2 linked regions of the Anatilimnocola aggregata genome follow. The protein of the gene in region 1 interacts with the protein of each later gene in a pairwise test. Links are inferred from orthologs where the notes say so. Each region holds a gene or a part of one and is shown in the gene's direction. Other genes may lie near its edges.

Evidence for each region. Proteins that work in one complex are often made in the same cells at the same time.
Region 2: the proteins of dnaE (region 1) and dnaX interact in binary tests that used the Escherichia coli proteins (3 or more experiments, as listed by UniProt). The link is inferred for Anatilimnocola aggregata from one-to-one orthologs.

What each region holds. Positions count from the first base shown.
Region 1 is NZ_CP036274.1:609,998-615,773, reverse strand. The notes cover bases 891-5,014. They hold dnaE (DNA polymerase III subunit alpha), read left to right. Parts: upstream 891-1,226; coding sequence 1,227-4,814; downstream 4,815-5,014. Other genes in these bases: ETAA8_RS02275 (energy transducer TonB), read right to left, coding at 4,873-5,014; ETAA8_RS02285 (YaiI/YqxD family protein), read left to right, coding at 891-1,055. Outside these bases: ETAA8_RS02290 (DUF2293 domain-containing protein), read left to right, coding at 1-546; more of ETAA8_RS02285, read left to right, coding at 552-890; more of ETAA8_RS02275, read right to left, coding at 5,015-5,610. UniProt on the Escherichia coli protein: DNA polymerase III is a complex, multichain enzyme responsible for most of the replicative synthesis in bacteria. This DNA polymerase also exhibits 3' to 5' exonuclease activity. The alpha chain is the DNA polymerase catalytic subunit.
Region 2 is NZ_CP036274.1:8,366,495-8,370,199, reverse strand. The notes cover bases 827-3,705. They hold dnaX (DNA polymerase III subunit gamma/tau), read left to right. Parts: upstream 827-1,265; coding sequence 1,266-3,146; downstream 3,147-3,705. Other genes in these bases: recR (recombination mediator RecR), read left to right, coding at 3,249-3,705; ETAA8_RS31880 (inorganic phosphate transporter), read left to right, coding at 827-1,010. Outside these bases: more of ETAA8_RS31880, read left to right, coding at 1-826. UniProt on the Escherichia coli protein: Part of the beta sliding clamp loading complex, which hydrolyzes ATP to load the beta clamp onto primed DNA to form the DNA replication pre-initiation complex.

The sequences.
Region 1 (5,776 bases):
TGGAGCGTGCAAGAGAAAAGGGGCCGCAAAATATTCTCCCGCGGCATGTGGTGCCCTGCTGCCACCGTGGAGCAGATTCGCGCCGATCTGGCGGCTGAGCGGGCTGATCCGGCGCATGCCAAAAAGAAAGCAGCGGATGCTGCGCGGCGCGAGAAGAAGCATGGCGAGTACGTCGAAGACTTCCGCGGCGCGGTGCTACAGTTCTTAGGCTTCTCTTCTTACTACTCCGCGCTTGCAGAAAAGTTAGCGACTGCCGTCACTGCCCATGCGACGCCTGTAGGGAGTGGCACCGTTGCCCGCACCGAGCGAATTCCGATCGAACAGCGGGCCGAAGCAGCCGTGATTGCCTGGCTGCGGCATCAAACCACCGCTTACGACGAAATGAAGATCGCCCGCATCAAAGGAGAGCGCCGCGAAGTCCGCCGCGAACTGGCTGAGCAGTCACGCAAGCTACTCAACCAATATCGCTCCGACTTCCCCGTCAATCCTGACACCTGCCCACTGCGGACTGCACTCAACAAGGCAGCAGCAGAGGTGATAAAATAGCTGGTATGCAAATTTGGATTGATGGCGATGCTTGCCCGGTCGATGTGAAGGAACTGCTGTTTCGCACGGCAGACCGGCGGCAAGTGAAGATGACCGTGGTCGCGAATCAGTCGATTCGCATTCCGCGATCCGATTACATCTCGTCGCTACTGGTCACTGACGGCGCGAATATCGCCGACCGCAAGATCGTGGAACTACTGACTCCCGGCGATCTGGTGGTGACCGCCGATATTCCGCTGGCCGCCGATGTCATCGCCAAAGGTGGCGAAGCGCTTGACCCGCGCGGGCAACTTCATACGGAGGCTTCCATCGGCGAGCGACTTGCCGTGCGGAACATGCTCGACCAGATGCGCGGCAGCGGCGACGTGATCCGCGGCCCGCGGGGTTACAACGCGAACGATCGGCAAGCTTTCGCTAACACGCTTGATCGGTGGCTTACCAAGGCGATCAAGGAGCGAGAGAAGGCCGGGGGAGAGAGACGAGAGGCGGGAGACGAGGGGAAGAAATAATTCTCTCGGCTCCAACTGCAACGTCCCTCGACACTTACCGAATTCTGTCCTCTGTATTCGCCTGCCTCCCATATCTCGCCTCTCGCCTCTCGGCCCCGATTTCTTAGAATGAACGTCGGCTGCTAATCGCGCCAAAGTCTTCGCTGCATTCCGTCCGCAAGGAAGTCCCGTATGTCTCGTTCTTTCGTGCATTTGCATTGCCACTCGCATTACAGCTTGCTCGATGGTGCCTCGCCCATTCCCAAGCTGATTCAGCGGGCGAAGGACCATGGGATGAACTCCCTGGCGCTGACCGATCACGGCAATCTGCACGGCGCGTTGGAGTTTTATAACAAGGCGAAGGCCAAGGGGATCAACCCGATCCTCGGTTACGAAGCCTATATTGCGCCGGGCAGTCGCTTCGATAAGAAGGACGCTTCGAACAGCAAGGAAGCCAGTTATCACCTGACGCTGCTCGCGCAGAATCGAGTCGGCTTCAAGAATCTGATCAAGCTTGCCTCGGCCGCGATGCTCGAAGGCTTTTATTACAAGCCACGCATCGACAAAGAAATCCTCGCTGCACATAGCGAAGGGATCATCTGCCTCAGCGGATGTGTTTCCAGCGAGTTCAGCAACGCGATCTTGCGCGGTGGCGACGGCGACGATGCCTTCAAAGCCGCCATGGAAACCGCTGCCTGGTTCAGCAAGCTGTTTGGCGATCGCTACTTCATCGAGATCATGAACAACGGCGTCGACATCCAACGCATTCAGCTGGAAGGGGCCGTCGACATTGCCAAGCGAATGGGCTTGCCGCTTGTCGCCACGAGTGATGCGCACTACGTCGATCGCGAAGATGCCGAAGCGCAAGACGTGATGCTGTGCGTGAACACCGGTCGGTTCCGTACCGACACTAACCGGATGAAGATGGAGAACGATTCGTTCTACCTCCGTTCGCCGGAAGAGATGTACCAGCATTTTCCTGGGCTCGAAGATGCGGTGGCACGGAGCCAGGAGATTGCGAATTCGGTTTGCATCGACCTGGAACTCGGCAAGCGGCACTTCCCCGTGTATGCCTTGCCCGAAGGTCGCTCGACATCTGAATATTTGCGCGAGCTGTGCATCACCGGCCTCAAAGATCGTTACTCCGACGATCCGGAGATGCTCAAGGACGATGTGCTGGCCGACGTGGTGATCGCGCGGCTCGATCGTGAACTCGATGTGATCAACAAGCTGGGCTTTCCCAACTACTTTCTCATCGTTTGGGACTTCGTACGCGAAGCTCGCGACAAGGGAATTCCCGCGACGGCGAGAGGTAGCGGTGTCGGCGCGCTCGTCTGCTTCGCGCTCTACTTGAGCCACGTTTGCCCGATCAAATATGACCTGCTGTTCGAGCGGTTCCTCGACCTGAATCGCAAGGAAGCGCCCGATATCGACATCGACTTCTGCAAGGAACGTCGCGGGCTCATCATCAACTATGTGAAGGAAAAGTACGGCGAGGCGAACGTCGCACAAATCGGCACCTTCGGTACGCTCCAAGCTCGTGCGGCGATCAAGGACGTGGGCCGCGTACTGGGAATTCCGGTCGAGCGCGTGAATAAACTCACGAGTCTCGTACCCGATCAATTGCACATTTCGCTGGACGAAGCGATTGAGCAGGCCGAAGAACTGAAGCATCTCTATCAAACCGATGCTGAAATTCGCGAAGTGTTGAACTTGGCTCGCAAGATCGAAGGGCTCGCGCGGAACATCGGCACGCATGCGGCCGCAGTCGTGATCGCCGACAAGCCGCTGACCGAGTACGTGCCGCTCGGTAAGGTGAGCGGTAAGAACGACATCATCACGCAGTGGTCGATGGGCGATGTCGAAGCTGCTGGCCTGCTGAAGATGGACTTTCTCGGCCTCCGCAACTTGACGATCCTCAGCAAAGCGGAAGACATCATTCTGCAGACGACGGGCAAGCGAATTAACCCGTACAAGTTTCCGCTCGACGATAAGAAAACCTTCGCCCTGCTGCAACGCGGCGAAACGAAGGGCATTTTCCAGCTGGAATCGGGCGGTATTCGCGACCTGCTGCAGAAGATGAAACCCGATCACTTCCGCGACATCATCGCCACGAACGCGCTCTATCGTCCTGGTCCGCTCGAAGGGGGCATGGTCCGCGACTACGTCGAAGTGAAGAACGGCCGTCAGGCTGCCAGTTACATCCATCCCGTGTGCGAGAAGATCCTCTCGGAAACGCACGGCGTGATGGTGTATCAAGAGCAGGTGATGCGGATCCTGAGCGAACTGGGCGGCATTGAACTCGCCAGTTCGTACACGTGCATCAAGGCGATCAGCAAAAAGAAGGAAGAGCTGATTGCCAAGAACAAAGACCAGTTCCTCATCGGCTGCGGTGAGAAGGGCCTCTCGAAAAACGAGGCCGAAGACTTCTGGAACATGATCATCAAGTTCGCGGGCTACGGCTTCAATAAGAGCCACTCGACCGCTTACGCGCTGATCGCCTACATGACGGCGTATCTCAAGGCGCACTATCCGGTCGAGTTCATGGCAGCACTTCTCAGTGGTGATATCGAAGGGCGTAACTTTAAAACGAAGGACGCGCTCGTCGAACACTTGGAAGATTGCGCGCGGATGAATATTGAGGTGGTGCCTCCGTGCGTCAATCACAGCGACGTCGATTTCGCTGTTTCTGGCGACAAGATTCACTTTGGGCTTTCTGCAATCCGGGGTTGCGGCGGTAGTGCGGGTGAAGCGATTGTTACCGCGCGCAAGAAAGGCGGTCCATTCCGCGATTTGTTCGATTTTTGCGAACGAGTCGACTCTTCCGGTTCAAGCAAGGGAGTGATCGAAACTCTGATCAAGGCTGGTGCCTTCGATGGCTTTAAGGTGAAGCGCTCACAGTTGTATGCGATTATTGAGCGGGCGATTCAAGCGGGACAGAGCGTTGCCTCAGATCGCAAGAGCGGGCAGAAGTCGCTGTTCGGCGCATTCGCTGAAGAGTCTGACTCGAAGCCCGTTGTCACCATGCCCGATCTGCCGGAGCAGCAGCCGAAGGAGATGGCTCAGGCCGAAAAAGAAGTGCTCGGGTTTTATTTATCTTCGCATCCGCTCGACGAATACAAGCACAAACTGGCCATGTATCGTTCACATTCCGTTACCGGGGCGAAGAGCGTGCCCGAACGGCAGGAAGTGATCTTGGGCGGCATGCTCGGTGCCCTGAAGTTCAGCAGCACGAAGAACCCGCAGCCCGGTAAGCCTTCGCGCTATGTAATGTTCGACCTCGAAGATGACGAGTCGAACAACATCCGTTGCATCCTGTGGCCCGATGGCTTTGTCGACTACGGTCATCTAGTGCAAGCCGACGCGATCCTGATGGTTCGCGGCAGTATCGATCGCCGCGGCGGCGAAGAAGCGAACCTGATCGTCAACGAACTAAGCACGCTCGCCGATATCGACGAGCGGAGCACTTCCGGGATCGAGATTCGTTTCGACGAACGGCAGCACGGTCCCGAGACGATCAAAAAGGCGTACGAGATCGTTCGTGGCTATCCAGCGACAGGTGAGAAACCCGGTCAATTGAAAATGCAGATCGTCACCGAAGACCGCACCATCGTTGAATTGAAAGTGGCCAAGGCTCGGCTAAACATCACTAAAGAACTGGAAGCTCGCTTGCACGACTTACTTGGTCCCGGTCACCTTCGGCTGCTGAAGAATCCTCCCAAGCCATCTGCAGATCGTCCGCCCCCACGACGGCAGTTTCAGAAAGCTGGCGCGAGGTAGGCACTCGCAAGCAGGCAACTCTTCGCCGTCTAAACTGCAAGTCGCGTAATGGGATTAGCTATCCCCGCCGAATCATAAACCGGATCGGGATGAACACCTCGTGTGCTACGGCGAAGCCTTGCCGCTTGGCCGGTGTGAACCGCCAATCACGGACGGCATCAAGTGCCGATTCGTCAAAGCTCGTCATACCGCTGGACCTTTCGACGCTCGCTCGCAGTACTCGACCGGCAGCCGATATCTGCACGCGTAGCATTACTTTCCCTTCCACTCCCGCCAGCAGGGCATCGCGCGGGTACAGTGGCTCGCGGTTGTCTGGCAATTTGCGAGGCAGCTCGTCTACCTTGGCGCCCGCGACCGAAGGGCGAATGGCAGCGACGTTCACTTTGCCGGGCGAAGTCCGCAGCTGATCAGCAATTTGCCGGTCGAGTGGCTTGGCGGCTGTTTCCACTTTCTGCTGCGGTGATTCTTTCGCCTTCTCTCTGGGTGGCACTTTCGCCGGTGCATCGATCGACACCGAAGTTGCTGGCGGCTTATCCGTAGGCATTACATTCGTCGGTTCGTAATCGCCCGACCTGACCACCGGCAGCACCGCCGGGGTCGGTTCCAGCGTATCGCGAATGGGGGCATTTTCGACCGCTACCTGCGGCGGCGGTTCGAGCGACACCGCTTCGACCGACACTTCCACTTCCTGGGTATGGTCGGGCTGGGTCGCCGCGACCGCTGACATCTGGGCGTGAATCAAGATCGCTTCGCCGCGGCGAACTTGAAACTCTAGCACCGAGGGAAATGCTAGCATCGTTCCACCAATTGCTGCCGCCACTGCTACGTGCGCAATGATCGAAACGTCCCAGCCGACTAGCAGGGTCCGAGCTATATATCGCGCTCTAGAGGGAAACATCACGGTGGGTTAGACTTGTAAAACTTGCTTCGCGAATCGGTCTTACATTCTAAAGACCGTGCAA
Region 2 (3,705 bases), 7.8 Mb from region 1 along the record:
ATCGCACGGCACTCACTTGGGCGACGATCACCACCGCAGCTGGCTCGCTCTGCTCGATCTTTCTCGCGAGCGCCCTGCTGAGCAAGTTCAAAGGCAAAGGACTGGTGCCGGACGAACTTGTCGGCTCCGAGTATTTCCTCCTCTCGGTGGCACTGGGCGCCGGCTGCACCGTGATTCTGGCGACGCGGTTTGGCTTTCCAATTTCCACCACCCACGGTCTGACGGGTGCGATGGTTGGCAGCGGACTAGTCGCAGCTGGCAGTCAGGTGCAGCTAGGCGTACTGGGAACCGCCTTCATGTTGCCACTGCTGCTCAGTCCGCTCATGGCGTGCGTGCTGGGCGGCCTGCTCTACGCCGTCTTTCATTGGGCTCGCTTGGGACTGCGAATCTCGAAGCAAACCTGCGTTTGCGTGGGAAATGAATTGCACGTGATTCAGCCCGCTACGGACGGCATGACGTCAACTCCGGCCGCGGGCTCGCTGACCGTCACCGTCGCAGAACAGGGAGTTTGCATCGAGCGCTATGCCGGCACCTTCAGCGGGGTGAATTGCCAGCAGTTGATGGACACCGCTCACTTTATCAGTGCGGGTGTCGTGAGCTTCGCCCGCGGATTGAACGACACGCCGAAGATCGCAGCCCTGCTGGCGATCGTTTCTTTCCTAGGCGGTCACACCAGCATGATCGTCGTCGCAGTCGCGATGGCTATCGGCGGGCTGATACACTCCGCGCGAATCGCCGAAACAATGAGCCACAAGATTACCGCCATGAATCATGGTCAGGGATTTTCGGCGAACCTGGCAACGGGGATGCTCGTGATCTGCGCCAGCCTGTTTGGCCTGCCTGTTTCGACGACCCATGTTTCCGTCGGTGCCCTGTTCGGCATCGGCGTGACGACCGGCCAAGCTGACTACAAGGTTGTCTCCGGCATTCTCCTCTCGTGGGTTCTCACGCTCCCCTGCGCGGCCCTGATCGGTGGCAGTTCCTACTGGCTGCTGACAACGTTCGCCTAGGCTGCCATTCGGGCCAGCTTCCCCGGTTTGACGACTGGCGGGGAATCACCTACAACGTAACTGTCGAGCAATCGACCGCGGCCACTGCTCGAAAGTGGCCCTCGCGAGGGGGAAACGTGAACCTGGTCAGGCCTTAATCGGAGCAGCCATAAGCGATGTACTCTTGTGCGGGGGCCTCTTTTTGGCAGCGGCCCGCATTCTCTGGTCACGTAACGCTGGCGGAGGCAGGTTTTTCGAATCGCCTGCGCCCTACTCATGGCCCTTCTTACCGGCAATCATCCCGCGGATGATTCAGCACCCGAAGCGATGACCACCGGCAATTATGTTGTCGTGGCCCGCCGTTATCGCCCGCAAGACTTTCAACAACTGGTCGGTCAGCCCCAGGTTTCGCAGGCGCTCGGCACGGCCATCCACACGAATCGAGTCGGGCATGCCTACCTGTTCACCGGCGCTCGCGGAGTGGGCAAGACGAGCACGGCGCGCATCTTTGCGAAGGCGCTGAACTGTGTGCGCGGGCCCACGACGGAGCCTTGCGGCGAGTGCGATATCTGCCAGGGAATTGCCGCGGGCAGCGATGTCGACGTGCTCGAAATCGACGGCGCGAGCAATCGCGGTATCGACGAAATCCGTCAGCTCCGATCGAACGTGAACGTCCGTCCTAGCCGGGCGCGATACAAGATTTACATCATCGACGAAGTCCACATGCTCACGACGCAGGCCTTCAATGCCCTGCTGAAAACGTTGGAAGAGCCGCCCGAGCACGTGAAGTTTATCTTCTGCACGACCGAAGCAGACAAGATCCCCATCACTGTTTTGTCGCGTTGTCAGCGGTTTGATTTTGCGCCGTTGCAAGCGCAGGCGATCGTCGATCGGCTGCAGCATATTTGCAATCTGGAAGGGGTGACCGTCGAGCCGCAAGCGCTCCAGATTCTGGCTCGCCGCGCGAATGGTTCGATGCGCGATAGCCAGTCGCTGCTCGAACAACTGCTCTCGTTCAGTGGCAAACAGTTGCTCGCAGCCGATGTGCATCGCCTGCTCGGAACGGCGCAGTCCGGTCGACTAGCAGCAATTAGTCGCGCTTTGGCCGATCATGATGCGGCCACTGCACTCGGCCTGTTGGATGAAGCGCTGCGGCAAGGTGTCGACGCGGGGCAACTCGCGGAGCAGTTGCTCGGCTACTTGCGCGACGCGATGGCCGTGCATTTGGGCTGCTCCACCGATTTGCTGCTGTCGACGGAAGCGACGGATGCTGACGAGCTGCGGCAATTGGGCGATCAATTGGGGCTGGAAACCGTGCTCGCCGCAGCACAGGTCTTGGATCAGGCCCTCGTCCGCATGAAGCAGAGCACGCAGACGCGGACGCTGGTCGAATTGGCTTTGGTAAGAATTGCCAATCTCCAGCAGTTGCAGTCGCTGCCGGCCTTAATTGCCCAGCTCCAAAGTGGTGGCCCAATTTCGCTGCCGACGGCCCCGGCCGTAGCTCGGCCGGCACAAAGTTTAGCTCCTGTGGCGCGCGATTCGCAGCCAAGCGGACCGCCAATGAACCAAGCTCGGCCTACTCCGGCTCCTCAGCCGCCAGTTCCGCCTCCGCAGCCCGCCGTCGATCAAAAAAAAACGACCGACGTCGCTGAGCCCCTAAATGATGAGCCCGCAGCACCCCAGGACGAGGTTCCTTGGGATGACCAAATGGCACTTTCTGCTTGGCGACAAGTCCTTAGCCAGATTCAAGATATGACGTCTGATTACGCCTCGCGGGCGGAGTCGGTTGCAACTTCTGGGCCAAATCAGCTGGTAGCCCGCTTTAGAAAAGCGTATACTCATGCCAAGGAGACCTGCGAACGCCCCGAGCGTCGCCAGCGGCTTGAGCAAGGACTTACCGAACTCATGGGCCGCCCGATCCGCGTGGAGTTCCAACTCCTGCCTGATGAGCCGCAAACCGTTGTGGCTGCTCCTCGTCCGCCGCAGACGGCCATTCGCCGCCGGCAGCGAATTCGAGAAGTGGAACGGAACTTGCTCGTGCAGCAGGCCATCGTCTCGTTCGAGGCTGAGATCGTCAATGTGATCGATCCGCCGGTCTCGGCCGATGACGCCACCGAGGGAGCCACCGACGTCGTCGTTGCTCCCACCGCTGAATAGCAACTCTCAACCTGAGGGAAGCCTGACAGCGGCAGTATGTCAGTCTTCTCCACGAGAGTTCACTTACCACCTTCAGCATCCTGATTGCGCGTTACTGCCCGTATGGCTCAAGTCTCGGATTCCGTCAGCAAAGTGATCGAGGAGTTTGCGAAACTCCCCGGCATCGGCCGCAAATCGGCTGAACGCTTGGCGTATCACATTCTGCGAGTTCCCAAGACCGAAGCCCTGGGGCTGGCCGACGCCATTCGCAACGTGCGCGAGAACGTCCACTATTGTTCCAGTTGCTTCAACCTGGCCGAAGCCGAGTTGTGCAGCATTTGTGCGGACCCGCGGCGCGATCGCACTCAATTGTGCGTGGTCGAACAACCGCGCGACCTGATGGCGCTCGAGCAGGCCGGCGTCTTTCGCGGCCTCTATCACGTGCTGCTTGGGCGGATCGCTCCGCTCGATGGCATCGGACCCGATCAACTCACGCTGCAGCAATTGGTGCAGCGCGTGCGACAGGGTGAGTTCCAAGAGATTGTGATGGCGACCAACCCGACCGTGGAAGGTGACGGCA